Regions from separate parts of the Neobacillus sp. S1115 genome, predicted to be linked through region 1. Evidence: riboswitches for the same ligand, from Rfam matches in the RefSeq annotation. Region 1 holds a riboswitch; the other holds the start of a gene.
The links. A riboswitch is a leader RNA that binds a small molecule or an ion and turns the genes downstream of it on or off. The one in region 1 is predicted to bind glycine.
Positions count from the first base shown of each region.

Region 2: another riboswitch for glycine. It lies ahead of glyA (serine hydroxymethyltransferase); the one in region 1 lies ahead of gcvT (glycine cleavage system aminomethyltransferase GcvT).

Region 1 covers NZ_AP038275.1:4,609,122-4,617,588, reverse strand. Annotated here, with positions in the region: gene comGG (competence type IV pilus minor pilin ComGG) at 1-246, shown strand, start outside; gene ACZ5B7_RS22545 (YqzE family protein) at 303-500, shown strand; gene ACZ5B7_RS22540 (YqhG family protein) at 545-1,336, opposite strand; gene ACZ5B7_RS22535 (DEAD/DEAH box helicase) at 1,314-3,002, opposite strand; glycine riboswitch at 3,162-3,251, shown strand; glycine riboswitch at 3,255-3,331, shown strand; gene gcvT (glycine cleavage system aminomethyltransferase GcvT) at 3,483-4,589, shown strand; gene gcvPA (aminomethyl-transferring glycine dehydrogenase subunit GcvPA) at 4,608-5,954, shown strand; gene gcvPB (aminomethyl-transferring glycine dehydrogenase subunit GcvPB) at 5,947-7,407, shown strand; gene ACZ5B7_RS22515 (rhodanese-like domain-containing protein) at 7,544-7,927, opposite strand; gene ACZ5B7_RS22510 (lipoate--protein ligase family protein) at 8,109-8,467, shown strand, end outside.
Region 2 covers NZ_AP038275.1:537,510-545,976, reverse strand. Annotated here, with positions in the region: gene gcvPA (aminomethyl-transferring glycine dehydrogenase subunit GcvPA) at 1-1,001, opposite strand, end outside; gene gcvH (glycine cleavage system protein GcvH) at 1,003-1,398, opposite strand; gene gcvT (glycine cleavage system aminomethyltransferase GcvT) at 1,475-2,587, opposite strand; gene sdaAA (L-serine ammonia-lyase, iron-sulfur-dependent, subunit alpha) at 2,603-3,484, opposite strand; gene ACZ5B7_RS02675 (serine dehydratase beta chain) at 3,484-4,002, opposite strand; gene glyA (serine hydroxymethyltransferase) at 4,018-5,268, opposite strand; glycine riboswitch at 5,347-5,429, opposite strand; glycine riboswitch at 5,433-5,537, opposite strand; gene ACZ5B7_RS02665 (hypothetical protein) at 5,617-6,030, opposite strand; gene solA (N-methyl-L-tryptophan oxidase) at 6,094-7,260, opposite strand; gene ACZ5B7_RS02655 (LysR family transcriptional regulator) at 7,436-8,311, shown strand.

The sequences.
Region 1 (8,467 bases):
CAGGAAGAGTATTATTTCTTGTCATCGGTAAAGAAATTTGAAACTCAGGCTCAGGTGTCAGGAACAATCCCGTCTAAAGGAACGTTTGGGTTTCAGAAGGGGAATATGGATTTTCTCGCCGATCCCCCGTCAGGATATGTCCAAAGAGTTTCCTTTACACTCCGGCTTCAGTCGGGAGAATTGGTAAACGGGAAAGGATATTTTGACACGAGGTCAAAAAAGCTAATGAAATGGATTACTTATTGATTTGAAAGGATAAACCTTGGACATACTTGTAATGTAAGTTAAAGGCAGGTGTGTACATGAAAACGAATGATTATGTAAAATATATGACGCAAACAATTGTCAAATATGCGGACCAGCCGAAAGACGAACGAAAACGTCAGCGCCTCGAGCGAAAACAGACCAAAGCATCCTTCTGGTATCGCTGGTTTGGCATCCTTCCCTATATTGTGTATTCAGAGGTTAAGAGACGGAAAATGAAAGACAGTGGACTTTAAAAAGTAACCCCCAAGCATAATTTCACGGCTTGGGGGGTTTCTTTTTATATTGCTTTTTCTGTTAAGTAAAACAGCCCGCCATTGATAAAGGAAATGTGAATTCGCGGCTCATATTGATCCTTGAGAGCCTGTTTTTCTGTCTCATAGCTTTCGTTTTCATCTTCAATGTCCTCATAAAAATGATTCAGCAGTTCTAAATCCTTCTCCCAGCGTATCTTTGCTTCATCGGCCCAGGTATGGTCATCATTTTCAATTACTGATTTTAAATAATTTTCAATTCGAACCATTCCACTTTTTGGTTTAACCAGTGGTGATAATGTAAACGAGTAATCAGGGATTTTCGGCGTTAACGAAATTTTAAGCAGGTAATTATGAAAATCCTCCACCATTTTCCCGTTAATAAGCTGAAGGCCGATTGATTTAAAGATATCGCGTTTACGGTCACATTGATAGGAGATTTTTACATTCATGCACAGCCATGGCAGCAAGGGAGTCTGGACGGCAGAGTTGCCGTGATTTTCATAAAGCCTTATATATCTTGCTAAATTTTTTGTAGACTCAAAAATTTGATGCAGGCGGGGCGAACCAAAATGGATGGTTTCCCCTTTGAGATTTTCAGGTGCTGCTTTTTGGTTGGTGATAAGGGTCAATCTCATTGGATTTGGTATTCCGCCAGTTTTCTCTAAATAATGCCAGTAAAAGGGCCGATTCATTAGTTCCTTATCCATTTCAATTGTTAGTTGGACATCTAAGTATCCAGGGTGATTAGTGACAATGGGACATTCATTTGCCATAAAATAATTTAAAAGAAACTTATGAATTTCCTGCTGCTGCATGTGATTCTCCTTTTTTCATATTTTGTGCAAATTCAATCATTGAAGATAAATTCTCCATTTTAATCCGCATTTCCCCTTCTGAGCAGGAGTCGCCAAAGATATCCATTATATGATCTTCAATATTTCCGAATTCTAGTTTTGTTAGAATATCATCAAGTTCTCCGATGACTCTTTCAAATAAATCAATCTTTTCGTATAAAAGCTTTAAAATATGCTCTTCCACCGTATCTTTGATGGCAAAATTATAAATCATGACATCTTTTTCCTGACCGAGGCGGTGAATCCTTCCTATGCGCTGCTCTAGTCTCATCGGGTTCCACGGCAGATCAAAATTGATAATGTGGTTGCAAAATTGCAGGTTAATCCCTTCCCCGCCCGCTTCAGTGGCAATCAGCACCTGGGCATGCTTTTGGAATAACTCGCGCATCCAGTCCTTTTTCCCGCGCTTGAAACCGCCGCGGAAAGGAACGGAGGAAATTCCGTGCTGCTTTAAGTACCACTGTAAATATAATTGGGTAGCCCGGTATTCCGTAAAAATAATCACTTTATCATTTATTTTCTGAATTAATTCAAGGGCTTTTACTGCCTTGGAATTTTGCTCAACGGTCTCTACCTTTTTAATTAAAAAGTTGATTTGTTCTTGATAGGCCTGCGTTGGGTTTTCCTTTTTAAGAAGCATGTTTTTTAAGGTATAGAAAACGGCCTCGCGGCTTGAGCATGCTTCACGCTGCAAAGTCATCACAGAAAAACTGCTCGTTTGAACCCAGTCTCCCTCATTTTTAAGCTCTAAGATGGAGTCATACAGGTCGCGTTCCGATTTTGTAAATTCAATCGGAATCGTCTCCACATGCCGTTTCGTCCATTCGATTCCTGTATCGGCACGGCGGTTGCGGATCATGACTTTATTGACTAGCTCTTTTAGATGCTGGTCATCATTTAAGGAACGGGAATCACGTTTATATTTTTCGTAAAAGACAGTTTCATTCCCTAAGTGACCAGGCTTTAATAGGGATACGAGGTTAAAAATCTCTTCAATCCTGTTTTGAATAGGTGTTGCCGTCAGCAATAAACAAAACTTCTTTTTTAAGTTTTGAACAAATTCGTAGTTTTTGGTTTTATTATTTTTTAATTTATGGGCTTCATCGATAATGATGAGGTCATAGTCTTGCTTGTAAATGATCTCCCGATGCGGATTTCGTTTCGCCGTATCGATGGAGGAAACAACGACATCACATTGTTCCCAAACATAACTTTTTCTTTGAGTGACAGCCGGTATATAAAATTTGCTATTTAATTCCTGTGCCCACTGGGTGACTAAGGAGGCGGGAACAAGAATTAACACTTTTTTCACTAATCCGCGAATCATGTATTCTTTTAAAATTAACCCCGCCTCGATAGTCTTTCCGAGACCCACTTCATCCGCAAGGATGGCCTTTCCGTTCATGTTTTCAACCACCTGCTTGGCTGTTTCAAGCTGATGAGGGAGAGGCGTCAAATTTGGCAGATGCTTTGGGGCCTGCAGGCCTTCGAATTCCGGGACCACCAAGTGTTTTTCAATATCGATAGCCAATTTAAAAAGCTCCCAATTCCCCCAAGGTCCATCATGATCAATTTTATGTAAAAAATCATCCTGCCAGGAGGAATCAAATTCCATTTCGACATTCATCCGTTTCAGCTCCTTTTTCCGATAAATTGTTATTGCCCGATATGTTGTTTTAATGGTAGGATGATAATAGCTTTGAAAGTTTCAAATATTTAAATAAGGTAATCTATTTTTTAAGTATAATTAGTATGACCAAATTGGAAAAAAATATTATAAGTGCGAATGAAAACAAGGGGAGAGACTACTTTTTGTAGCGCCGAAGGAGCAAGCAGCTTATGTGAATCTCTCAGGCAAAAGAACTCTTGTTGGACGCAGCTCTGGAGAGTGCTGGATGATTCCAGCCACCAAAGGGGACAGCCGATTTAGGTAAACTTTCAGGTGCAAGGACAGAGACCTTCTTTATTGGTAAAGGGAGGTTTCTGTCCTTTTTTGCACCTTTTTGTTGTTTTTAGGAAAACGGCAAGGAGTTTTCCTATTTTTGTTAATTGGCAATAATTCATTTTTACAAATAATGAACATGTAGTAAATGAAGGGGGATTTATGATGACGGAATTAAAACGCACTCCGCTGTTTGAAGTTTACAAGGAATACGGCGGAAAAACCATCGATTTTGGGGGCTGGGAGTTGCCTGTCCAGTTTTCAAGCATCAAGGATGAGCATGAAGCTGTCCGCACGAAAGCCGGTTTATTCGATGTATCCCATATGGGCGAAGTTGAGGTAAAGGGCCCAGACAGCCTTAACTATTTACAAAAATTGATGACAAATGACATCTCAAAAGTGAAAGACGGCGGGGCACAATATACTGCGATGTGCTATGAAAACGGCGGAACTATTGACGACCTGCTTGTTTACAAGGTTGAAGACAATCATTATTTGCTTGTTGTCAACGCATCGAATATTGAAAAGGACTACAACTGGCTGGAGAAGCATCTTGAAGGCGATGTAACAATCGAAAATTTGTCTGAAACAATGGCACAGCTTGCGCTTCAAGGCCCTCTTGCTGAAAAGGTATTACAGAAGCTTGCTTCAGAGACGGATTTAAGTCAAATCGGCTTTTTCAAATTCCAGCAGGAAGTTGTTTTAAATGGGAAAAAAGCACTTGTATCTAGAACTGGTTATACAGGGGAAGACGGCTTTGAAGTATATTGTGATGCCGGTGATGTTATCGAACTCTGGACTGCCATTCTGGAAGCCGGAAAAGACGAGGGAGTTATTCCTTGCGGCCTCGGTGCACGCGACACACTTCGTTTTGAAGCAAACTTAGCGCTTTACGGCCAGGAATTATCACCGGAAATTTCCCCGCTTGAGGCAGGAATTGGCTTTGCAGTGAAATTGAATAAAGAGGCTGATTTTATTGGAAAAGAAGCTCTCGTGAAACAAAAGGAAGCAGGTTTGTCCCGGAAGCTTGTTGGGGTTGAGATGGTTGACCGGGGAATTCCGCGACACGGCTATCCAGTTTACAAAGGGGAAGCGCTAATTGGTGAAGTTACCACCGGTACACAGTCCCCAACCTTAAAGAAAAACATCGGTCTTGCCCTCATTTCTTCCGAACATGCAGGACTCGATACCGAAGTGGAAGTTGAAATTCGCGGCAAACGTTTAAAAGCGAAAGTGGTTCCTACACCTTTTTATAAAAGAGAAAAGAAATAGCAGAAGGGAGCAAGGTTTATGAAACATCGCTATTTACCCATGACTGAACAAGATAAGCAGGCAATGCTGGAGACAATTGGCGTTTCCACTGTCGATGAACTATTCAGTGATATTCCTGAAAAAGTACGATTTAAAGGTGAATACAATATTAAACCGGCAAAATCAGAAACAGCTTTGATGAAAGAACTTTTTCAGTTAGCAAGCCGGAATGCTGATTTAAAATCGAATGTGTCTTTCTTAGGTGCCGGAGTTTATGACCACTATATGCCGGTTATCGTTGACCATGTCATCTCAAGATCAGAGTTCTACACAGCCTATACACCTTACCAACCGGAGATCTCCCAAGGGGAACTGCAGGCGATTTTTGAATTCCAAACAATGATTTGTGAATTAACAGGAATGGATGTGGCTAACTCCTCGATGTATGACGGCGGTACCGCACTTGCTGAAGCAGCAATGCTAAGTGCTGGTCACACTAAACGGAAAACCATCCTGGTTTCCGGTGCTGTTCACCCTGAATCCCGTGAGGTTCTGGAAACTTACGCAAAGGGTCAATACCTTGATGTGATTGAGGTTCCTGTGAAGGATGGCATTACTGATGTTGACGCCCTAAAAGGATTGCTAAATGCTGACGTAGCCGCGGTTGTCGTTCAATATCCAAACTTTTTAGGTCGAATTGAACCATTAAAAGAGCTTGAAGAGATTATTCACGAAAATAAAGCAATGTTTGTTGTTTCCAGCAATCCATTATCACTTGGAATTTTGACACCTCCAGGAAAATTTGGTGCAGATATTGTTGTCGGCGATGCCCAGCCATTCGGAATCCCGACTGCCTTTGGAGGTCCGCACTGTGGCTATTTTGCGGTTACGACAAAGCTAATGCGTAAAGTTCCCGGACGTCTTGTCGGCCAGACAACAGATGACCAAGGCCGCCGCGGTTTTGTTTTAACACTGCAGGCACGTGAGCAGCATATCCGCCGCGATAAGGCGACTTCTAATATTTGCTCCAACCAGGCCTTAAATGCCCTTGCTGCATCTGTTGCGATGACTGCCCTTGGAAAAAAAGGTGTCCGCGAAATCGCAACAGCCAATTTACAAAAGGCTCATTATGCGAAAATCGCTTTTAAAGAAGCAGGGCTTGAAGTAGTTAATGATGGTCACTCCTTTAATGAGTTTGTTGTCAATTTAAATAAACCGGTAAAAGAGGTTAATCAGCAGCTGCTCCAAAAAGGAATCATTGGCGGTTATGATTTGGGCCGTGACTATCCTGAGCTTGCAGGCCATATGCTGATCTGCGTGACAGAGCAAAGAACGAAGGAAGAGATTGATACATTAGTGAAAGAATTGGGGGATTTGCATGCATAATCAAGACCAGAAGCTGATTTTTGAAGTGAGTACACCAGGCCGGGTCGGATACAGCCTTCCGGAAATGGATGTTCCTGAAGCAGATGTTGCTGCGCTCCTTCCAGAAGGATATTTAAGGGAAGAGGAGCCTTTGCTCCCTGAAGTTTCTGAACTGGATATCATGCGCCATTATACGTCCCTCTCCAGACGGAATCACGGTGTAGACTCCGGTTTTTATCCATTAGGGTCTTGTACGATGAAATACAATCCTAAGATTAATGAGAATGTTGCCCGCTACAACGGGTTTGCGCATATTCACCCGCTCCAGGATGAAAGTTCCGTTCAAGGTGCGCTCGAGCTTTTATATGACCTTCAGCAGCATTTAAAAGAAATTACCGGTATGGATGAAGTGACCTTACAGCCGGCAGCAGGTGCCCACGGGGAATGGACCGGATTGATGATGATTCGCGCATACCATGAAGCAAATGGCGACCTAAAACGGACCAAAGTTATCATACCTGACTCCGCTCATGGTACAAACCCAGCTTCTGCAACAGTTGCAGGACTTGAGACGGTTACAGTAAAGTCGAATGAAAATGGTCTTGTAGACTTAGAAGACTTAAGAAGAGTGGTGGGAGAAGATACAGCTGCGTTAATGTTGACGAACCCGAATACACTTGGCCTTTTTGAAGAGCATATTGTCGAAATTGCTGAAATCGTCCACGAAGCTGGCGGTAAGGTTTATTACGACGGGGCGAACCTAAACGCAGTTCTATCAAAAGCCCGCCCGGGTGATATGGGCTTTGACGTAGTTCACTTGAATCTTCACAAAACGTTTACTGGCCCGCACGGAGGCGGCGGTCCTGGTTCCGGTCCTGTTGGTGTGAAGTCAGATTTAATTCCGTTCCTGCCAAGACCGGTTATTGCCAAACGAGGCGACGAATATGTCCTAGATTATGATCGTCCGCAATCAATTGGCCGCGTTAAGCCATACTACGGAAACTTTGGCATTAACGTCCGCGCTTATACCTATATTCGGTCTATGGGGCCAGACGGCTTAAAAGCAGTGACTGAATATGCTGTTTTAAATGCTAACTATATGATGAGAAGATTGGCGGAGTATTATGATCTGCCGTTTGACAGACATTGTAAGCATGAGTTTGTATTAAGCGGAAGACGCCAGAAGAAATTGGGCGTCCGCACATTGGATATTGCGAAGCGACTGCTTGATTTCGGCTTCCATCCACCAACCATTTACTTCCCATTAAATGTGGAAGAATGTATCATGATTGAGCCGACAGAAACAGAATCTAAGGAAACGTTAGATTCCTTTATCGACATCATGATCCAAATCGCCAAGGAAGCCGAGGAAAATCCGGAAATCGTCCAGGAGGCTCCGCACACAACCGTGGTAGGCCGCTTAGATGAAACGACAGCTGCGCGTAAGCCGGTCTTACGATATCAGAATGCATAAAAAGATTAACAGGCTCTGGATTGTTCCGGAGCCTGCTTTTTTTGCTTTTATATCAATTCGCCAATAGACTGTTGTGATTTTTCATAAAAATCAATATAAAGGGCCCCAGAAAGGTTCTGGAGCCCATTAATGACGATTATTTTTTAGCTTTCACTTTACCAGACCACTTTTTGAACCCGCCTTGAAGCTGGGTTAGATCCTTGTAGCCTTTTTTGTGTAAAAATTGTGCTGCACGAGCACTGCGCATGCCGCTTTGGCAATATAAATATACAGGCATGTCCGGTCTGATTTCTTTCATGCGCATTCTAATTTGTGACATTGGAATATTACGTGCTCCTAAAATATGTCCGCCTTCAAATTCATTTGGTTCACGAACATCAATCAGCTGAGCCTTTCTGTATCCTGCACGGAATTCCTCTTCTGTTACTGTTTTTACAATCCTTTTTTGATAAAAAAAAGTAAAAACAGAGTAGATGATAACCGCTACGACAATGATTAATAAAACATAAAGTGAATTCAACTTCTATTTGCCCCCTTCAAGCTTGTTGCACTAGTATTTATTATATAAGTCATTTTCTTAAAGATAAAGAAGAATGGACAAAAATCTTCTTAAAAAATTATACCAAAAACATCTCATTTTGAAATTCCCCTTCATTTTGATAGACTAGTAAAAGGAAATTATAAATAAAAGAGGTTTTTCTATGGAAAAAGAAATATGGCGGTTTATCGATTCTGGCAATAGTTCTCCTGCTTTTAACATGGCATTGGATGAAGCCTTGTTAGATTGGCACAGTGAAGGAAAGATTCCACCGGTAATCCGATTTTACGGCTGGAACCCGCCGACGCTGTCCGTTGGTTACTTTCAAAAGGTTGAAAAAGAAATTGATATGGAAGCGGTAAAAACACACAGGCTTGGCTTTGTCAGAAGACCAACTGGAGGCAGAGGGGTTCTCCATGAGCATGAACTGACATACAGCGTCATTGTTTCAGAGGAGCATCCAGCAATGCCCAAAACAGTTACTGAAGCTTATCGTGTTATTTCTGAAGGGATTTTAAAAGG
Region 2 (8,467 bases), 2.2 Mb from region 1:
TGATTGGAACAGATATTGGAGGACGCTTTGTCACGGCGAATATGCTGCTCCCTTGCTTGCAGGGTCAACACAAAGCCGCGTTTCCCTTGATCATCTGACGTTTGCCCGACAATCCGGCCCGGGACTTTACGCATCAACTTTTTATCAACGGCAAAATAACCACAATGCGGACCGCCAAAGGACATTGGGATTCCTAATGGCTGCATATCACCGATCACAATATCCGCCCCGAGATTTCCCGGTGCCTCCAAGAGTGCCAGCGCAAGCGGGTTGGCACTGACAATAAACAGAGCCCCTTTTGCCGCTGCAATTTTCTTAATTTCCGCTAAATCTTCAATTGAACCAAAGAAATTTGGGTATTGGACAATCACAGCCGCAGTGGTTTGGTCTACTTGTTCCTCAAGCTGCTTTAAGTCTGTTACATCACCATCAAGACGAGTTTCTTCCATTATATATGTCTGTCCCACAGCTACCGTTTTCAGAACGGCGCAGGATTCAGGATGAACGGCCCCTGACACAATTACTTTAGAGCGCTTCGTATGAGCAACTGCAAGTGAGGCTGCTTCAGCCAATGAAGTAAACCCATCATACATCGAAGAATTGGCTACATCCATTCCTGTCAGTTCACATACCATTGTTTGAAATTCAAAGATTGCCTGCAGTTCACCCTGGCTGATTTCCGGCTGATAGGGTGTATAGGCTGTATAAAATTCAGAGCGGGATATCATGTGATTCACTACACTTGGGATGTAATGGTCATAGGTTCCTGCACCAAGAAACGTCGGGTATTGATTGGCATTTATATTTTGCCCAGCAAGCTGTTGCATTTTTTTCAACAAAAGCGGTTCAGGAACTGCTTCCGGTATATTTAGCTCACCATCGAGACGAATCTCCGCCGGTAAATCCTCGAATAAGGCATCCACAGACGAAGCATTTAACAATTCAAGCATTTCCGCTTGATCTTCTTTTGTATCAGGAAGGTATCGATAAGTCGCTGTCATCCTATTCCTCTCCTTCATTAATAAATGCCTGGTACTCAGCCTCATTTAAAAGCGATTCTAATTCTTCTGGATTGGACAATTCTACCTCCACCAGCCAGCCGGCATCATATGGTTGTTCATTAATCGTCTCAGGAGCGCTTTCCAGTTCCTCATTGACACTTACAACGGTACCGGATACAGGTGAGTAAATATCAGAAACTGCTTTAACCGACTCAATTGTCCCGATTGTTTCGTTAGCCGTTAATTCATCGCCTTCTGCTGGATTCTCAACGAAAACGATATCCCCCAACTGGTGCTGTGCATAATCAGAGATTCCGATTCGCACCCGATTTTCACCCAATAATAATACCCACTCATGCTCCTTGCTATATAAAAGGTTTGCTGTTGCGTTTGTCATATGAACCCTTCCTTCCACCCTAGTTTTCAAAATTTAGTCATTCCTGTAAAACCAATCAATCTCGGAAAAAATGAACCTAACTCTTTTTATAAAAAGGTGTTTTCACAACAACTGCCTCAATTTGCTTATTGCGAATTTCTACCTTAACCTGAGTTCCAACTGCTGCAAATTCTGCACTTAAAAGGGCAAGGCCTAAACTTTTCTTCAATGTCGGGGAATGGGTTCCCGATGTAATGAAGCCGATTTCCTCTCCGCCTTCAGAAAATACTTTATAGCCATGCCGCGGGATCCCTCTCCCTGTCACTTCGATTCCGACTATTTTTCGTTTTAAACCTTCTTCTTTTTGCTTAACGAGTACTTCCTTACCTAAAAATGCTGATTCTTTGTTTGTTTTTACGGCAAACCCAATGCCTGCTTCCAAAGGTCCGATGTCGCTGGAAAGCTCTTGACCATATAGTGCCAAGCGGGCTTCAAAGCGAAGTGTATCCCGGGCCCCAAGTCCGCAAGGCTTTAAGCCATCTTCTGTTCCTGCATCTAACAGCCTCTCCCAAAGCGCTTCCACTTTGTCTGCCGCTAAATAAAGCTCAAATCCGTCCTCTCCCGTATAGCCGGTGCGTGAGACTAGTACACCAGAGATCCCGGAAACCGTGACATGATCAGCAATATGGAAAAAGCCAATTTCCGCTAAATTTGTATCGGTTACTTTTTGTAAAATTTTTTCGGCTTTTGGACCTTGAATGGCAAGCTGGGCAGTGTCAGAAGAAATATTTGTTAAGGCTACATTCCCTTGTGCCTGCTGTTTCATCCACTCGTAATCTTTTTCAATATTTGCCGCATTAATCACAAGCAGATACTTTTCACTCGCTAACTTGTAAACTAGTAAATCATCGACTGTTCCGCCGTCCGGGTAACACATGGCCGTATACTGTGCCTGGTTGATCTGAAGCTTGGTTACATCGTTTGTTACGAGGTAATTAATATAGCTCTCAGCATCTTTTCCTTCTACAAGGACCTCACCCATATGTGAAACATCGAACAGGCCTGCTTCGTTACGGACTGCCTCATGTTCTTCTAAAATTCCGGAAAATTGAACCGGAAGCTCCCAGCCTCCAAAATCAATGACCTTTGCGCCGTACTTTTTATAAGTTTCAAAAAGCGGTGTCCGCTTTAATACTGTATCTGTACTCATCTGAGCCCCTCCGTCTTAAGTGTTTCTGCAAAGTAACCGATCTTTTAATTTTATTCCCGTGTCCGTCATGGCTAGGCCGCCGAGTGCCGTTTCCCTTAGTGTTCGCGGCATTTCCTTGCCTATTTTGTACATTGCCTCAATGATTTCATCACATGGGATCCTGCTTTCAATTCCGGCAAGCGACAGGTCGGCTGCTGAAAAGGCAATCGAAGTGCCGATCACGTTCCGCTTAATGCAAGGAACTTCCACGAGACCGGCAACCGGGTCACAAACTAGCCCTAAAAGGGATTTCATCGCGATCGCGGTGGCGTTGACGACCTGCTCTGGTGTCCCGCCCTTTAATTCAACAATTGCGCCGGCCGCCATTGCGGTGGCCGAACCAACCTCCGCTTGGCATCCTCCTGCCGCTCCAGAGATAAAGGAGCGGTTGGCAATCACATATCCGAGTGCACTTGCGGTAAACAAACCCATGACTAAATCTCGATAGGAGGTGTCGTCATTCTTTCGCAGTGAAAATAAAACCCCCGGTAAAATACCGGCTGCCCCGGCCGTTGGCGTCGCCACAATCACGCCCATCCGTGCATTGCTTTCAGATGTTGCCATCGAGAACGTCATTGCATCGTTAATATATGGACCTGACAAGCCCTTCCCGTTATTTACATATTCGCTCATCTTGACGGCATCACCGCCGGAAATACCGCTTGGTGCCGGGGAAGCATCTTCTACACCGGTCTCCACTGCTTGCTTCATTTTAATTAACCGCTCTGCCATCATATCGATGATCGTCTCTTTGTCACGGCCGGACTTTTCCATTTCCACCATCAGCATCATTTCGCCAACTGTTTTCCGTTCGCGGTTACAAAGTTCAATAAGCTCGTTCATTGACCGAAAATCCATCATACACCCTCCAAGATCGCTTCATGAAAAGGATTGGAACGAAATTTTGCTGCAATTTCTGAAAAATCATCACTTGTGCTTAATCGAATATCAACTATTTCATCATCAATCATAAAGATTTTTGATAAACCGCCGCCTAATGATACACCGCCTACTTTAACAAACTGGCCCGCACGTCTTGCCCTAATAACAGTTGTATTGGGATGATCGTAATAAGGACAGCGATCTTCAAATTTAAATTCATAGTGAAGCCCGTATCGTTTGGTTAATTCAACCGCATATCTAATTCTGGTATCATCTGTATTCATCCCAAGCAGGCCGCCAAGAAGCGCTTTATCTGTTCCGTGTCCCTGGTATGTTTCGGAGAACGAATCATAGAAAGTAATATCCGCCCTTTGCGGGGATCCTCCAAGCAGCTCATAAACAAATTTCCCAATTGATACAACACCGGCGGTATGAGAACTCGATGGCCCAACCATAATCGGGCCGATGATGTCAAAACAGCTTTGATACTCCATTAAGTTACCCCTTTCTTACACAGTGATTGGCTGTTGAAATAATGGAAATCTCCCGCAAATTGCTTTTGTCGTCTTTCTTCCCTGCTCGATCACGGTTAAATCCCCTTTGCTCTTAAGAACGGCTGCGATCACTTTTGCGATTTGCACCATTTCCTCTTGTTTCATTCCACGTGTGGTTAACGCGGCTGTTCCCATGCGGATTCCGCTTGTCACAAACGGGCTTTGCGGGTCGTATGGAATGGTGTTTTTGTTAACTGTAATCCCGACTTCTTCAAGCAATTTCTCTGCTTCTTTTCCTGTTAAATCCCATGGACGCACATCGAGGAGCACAATATGATTATCAGTCCCGCCGGATACAAGCGCTGCCCCTTCCTGCTTTAATGCCTCTCCCAGTGCAGCTGAATTTTCAATAATTTGTTTGGCATATTCCTTAAAGCTTGGCTGCAATGCTTCATTGAAAGCAACTGCCTTAGCGGCAATGATATGCATGAGCGGCCCGCCCTGAATTCCTGGAAAAACAGCTTTATTTATTTGTTTGATTATTTCTTCATCGTTTGTTAAAATCACTCCGCCTCGTGGGCCGCGCAATGTTTTATGAGTGGTGCTGGTCACAACATCCGCATATGGAACCGGAGAAGGATGGAGACCTGCAGCCACAAGTCCAGCAATATGTGCCATATCAACCATCAGTTTTGCGCCAACCTGATCGGCGATTTCTCTAAATCTCGCAAAATCAATAACTCTCGGATAGGCGCTTGTACCGGCGATAATTAATTTTGGTTGATCTCTTTTCGCAACTTCTTCCAGCTCATCGTAATCAATCAGGTGATTGTCTTCTCTTACCCCATAAGAAACGACATCGAACCATTTTCCTGACATTGCTACCGGGCTGCCGTGAGTTAAATGGCCGCCATGCGATAAATTCATCCCCATAATCTTATCGCCTGGTTGAAGCAGGGCGAAAAATACAGCAGTATTGGCCTGTGCACCGGAGTGAGGCTGGACATTGGCAAATTTGGCGCCGAATAATTTGGTCAGCCGTTCAATCGCTGCCTGTTCTGCGACATCCACAAATTCACAGCCGCCATAATAGCGCTTACCGGGATAACCCTCGGCATACTTATTCGTCATCACGCTTCCCATTGCTTCCAAAACATCCGGGCTGACAAAGTTTTCTGATGCTATTAATTCCAACGTATGAAGCTGGCGGTTTTTCTCACTTTCAATCGCCTCAAAAATTGTTGAATCGTTTTGTTGTAAACTCATTGATTATTCCTCCAATTTCTCCATATTGCTTTTAAAAAAAACAAAAAAGGACAGAAAAGGGGTGTAGAATCATCCCTTCTCTGTCCTTTTACCTGAGAGTTAAACTCCAATCTTTATGGAGCATTCTCCTTTGGTGGCATTTTCAAATACGCTCTCCAGAGGTGCGTCCTGTTATGGTTCTTTTACCTGAGAGATTGGTTCCAAGGGTTTTTTTGGAACTTGCTCCTTCGGTGGTAGATGTAGATAATACACTCTCCCACAACAATCATCCGCTCTATTCAATTTTATTATTTTCAGAATAATCATTCTGTTTGTAATTGTCAATGCCTTTTTTGATAAGGTTGGTTATCACAAATAAGAAGGATTTGCTTCTACATTTTTGAAGTAAACCACTTCGCCATCACTTTCACCATCGAAAATAACCGTTGTATTAGGGGAGAAGACTAATACGTCCCCTACTTCTGCCACATATTTATTTCCTTCTACATCGCGGACAACCATTTTACCTTTGGTCACAACTTTAATTTCGATAAACGTAAATTCTGCAGAATAATCAACCGAAGGCTGGAGTGCATAGTAACCCATTGTTAATACTTGTTTTTTATCTGTAATCGGCACATCAAGGATTTGCCCCTTTAACTCAGGTGTTCCCCGCAATACGCTTAATTCATTTAATTTATAGGTTCCTGCTTTAATTAATTGAATGCCCGGTTTTGCATCTAAATAAGTTAATTGGCTTTGGGTTAATGTTTTTTCGCTCATTTTTGCACCTCTAAATTTATTATTTTTTTAATCGTTCTAGGATAATGGCAATTTAATAATCTATTAGATCTTTGCTTTCTGTTTTAAAGCAGGGCGATTGATAGAGAAAAGAGAAATATCATGTTCGGTTTTGCCAGTTGTCACTAGTTGGCTTAGCGTTTCACCAACAACACTTGAGAATTTAAATCCATGGCCGGAGAAGCCTGCTGCGATTGCCACATTGGAGTACTGCGGATGCAAATCAATCACAAAATGCTCATCAGGTGTTTTTGTGTACATGCAAACTGCCCCTCTTTTAAGCGTTCCAGTAGCACCCGGCATGTATTCTTCTAGGAATCTGCGAATATTTCCTTCATCCTCCGTATAGATACCAAATTCACGATTAATTGTATCCGGGTCGATTTTTTGACCGAATGTATGGTATCCTATTTTCAAACCGCAGCCGCTGAAGCTTGGGAACCCGTAATAGATGCCTGTCGGTACTTCAACCATGAAGGCCGGGAAACCATGTGTATTGCTATACTGTGATTCTTCGCATTCGAAGAACCCAACAACTTGGCGGTAAGGCTGTAACGGAATATCAATATTTAATTTTGATAGAAGTTTGCTGTTCCAAGCCCCCATGCTCAAAATCAACTTACTGCCGGTAAAGGAACCAAATTCAGTTTGGATTTTGACAGAGTCCTCGGAAATCTCAAAATCCTCAACCCTTGTATGTGTTAACACTTTTGCACCATTTGCTTCTGCTAGCTCGCGATAGGCGCGAATGCAATTTTCACTGAATAAGACGCCAGAGTTTTTTTCATAGATTGCGTTAAAGTTTTCAGGGACGGTTACACCCGGCCAGCGCTGATGAATTTCTTCGCCTTCTAGTAAATCAACATCCAACCCATGAATGCTAGCAGCTTCTATCGTTTCAGCAACGAAGTCAGATTCACCTTTAGGTCCAAATACTAAAACACCGGTTTTTGTAAAAATCTTATGATGTGTTTCTCTCTCAAGTTCATACCATAACTCTTGGGCTCTTAAGGCAAACGGTACATACTCCCGTCCTTCACCATAGGCATGGCGGATAATCCGTGTGTCACCGTGATGGCTGCCATTCGTATGAGGCGGATCAAATGCATCTACCAATAATGTTTTCACACCTTGTTTGGCCAGGTAATAACCTGCTGCCATTCCCATCGATCCTGCGCCAACTACAATTACATCAAAATCTTTTTTGCTCATCGTTTCTGCTCTCCTTTTGCAATAATTTAAATTTTCTTAATTCTTTAATAACATCTTACGACCTTTCTGCCATCATGTAAAATGATTAAAAGAGATACTATCTATCTCTATTAGAAATACTTTCTCTATTAGCAATGTGGTAATAGGAACAACAGATTGATACGGGGGAATAGCCATGGAAATTAAGGATTTGCGGATTTTTCAAAAGGTAGCTGAATTCGGAAGCATTTCAAAGGCCGCCAAAAGCTTAAATTATGTTCAATCCTATGTAACCGTAAGGATCAGGCAGTTGGAGGAAGAACTTCAAACCGAGTTATTTCACCGCTCAAGCCGCGGCATGGTTATCAATTCGGAAGGGAAAAAACTATTGTTTTATGCTCAAAAAATTATTTCCATGGTCGATGAGATGTTAAAAGTGGTTCAAGACTCGGATAACCCGGTTGGCACCCTTGAAATAGGCACTGTTGAGACATTATACAAACTTCCACTGATTCTATCCGCCTATCACAAGAAATATCCCAACATTGACTTATCTCTTGTAAGTGGTGTAACAGAGGATCTAGTCGAGGCTATTCTCAGCTATAAACTGGACGGAGCATTTGTGACAGGAAATTTTAATCATTCACAAATTGCTCAATATGAAGTCTTTGAAGAGGAGTTGGTTTTAATCTCCAACCAGGAAGAGGTTCCTTTTGAGGAATTAAAAAACAAGCCGCTCCTTGTTTTTAAACAAGGGTGCAGCTACCGTTCAAAATTGGAGGGCTGGGTCCGCGATGAGGGAAGAATCAATGCGAAAATCATGGAATTTGGCACATGGGAGACGATTTTGGGCAGTGTAATAGCCGGTTTGGGGATTACGATTATCCCAAAATCTACGGTTAGTCTCTTGGAGGCAGATGGGGTTGTTCGAATCTATCATATTCCCGAAAAATACTCCAAAATCACAACGGTTTTTATTCGCCGGGCAGATTCATTCCTGACAAATACAATGCAGAAATTTATCGAAACAATCCAAAATGTTAGTGATCAAGAAAAAAAGGTAGAAGTATAAATATAGTCGTGAGCGTAATCCCCCTGCATAACGGAAGAGGGATTACGCTAGTTTACAAGATATAGAGTGTTCCGCTAAAATTTTTTTCCGTTTCGATTGTTCTTGATGATGAATCATAATTTTTATATCCTGGAATTCACTTTTTCCACATATACC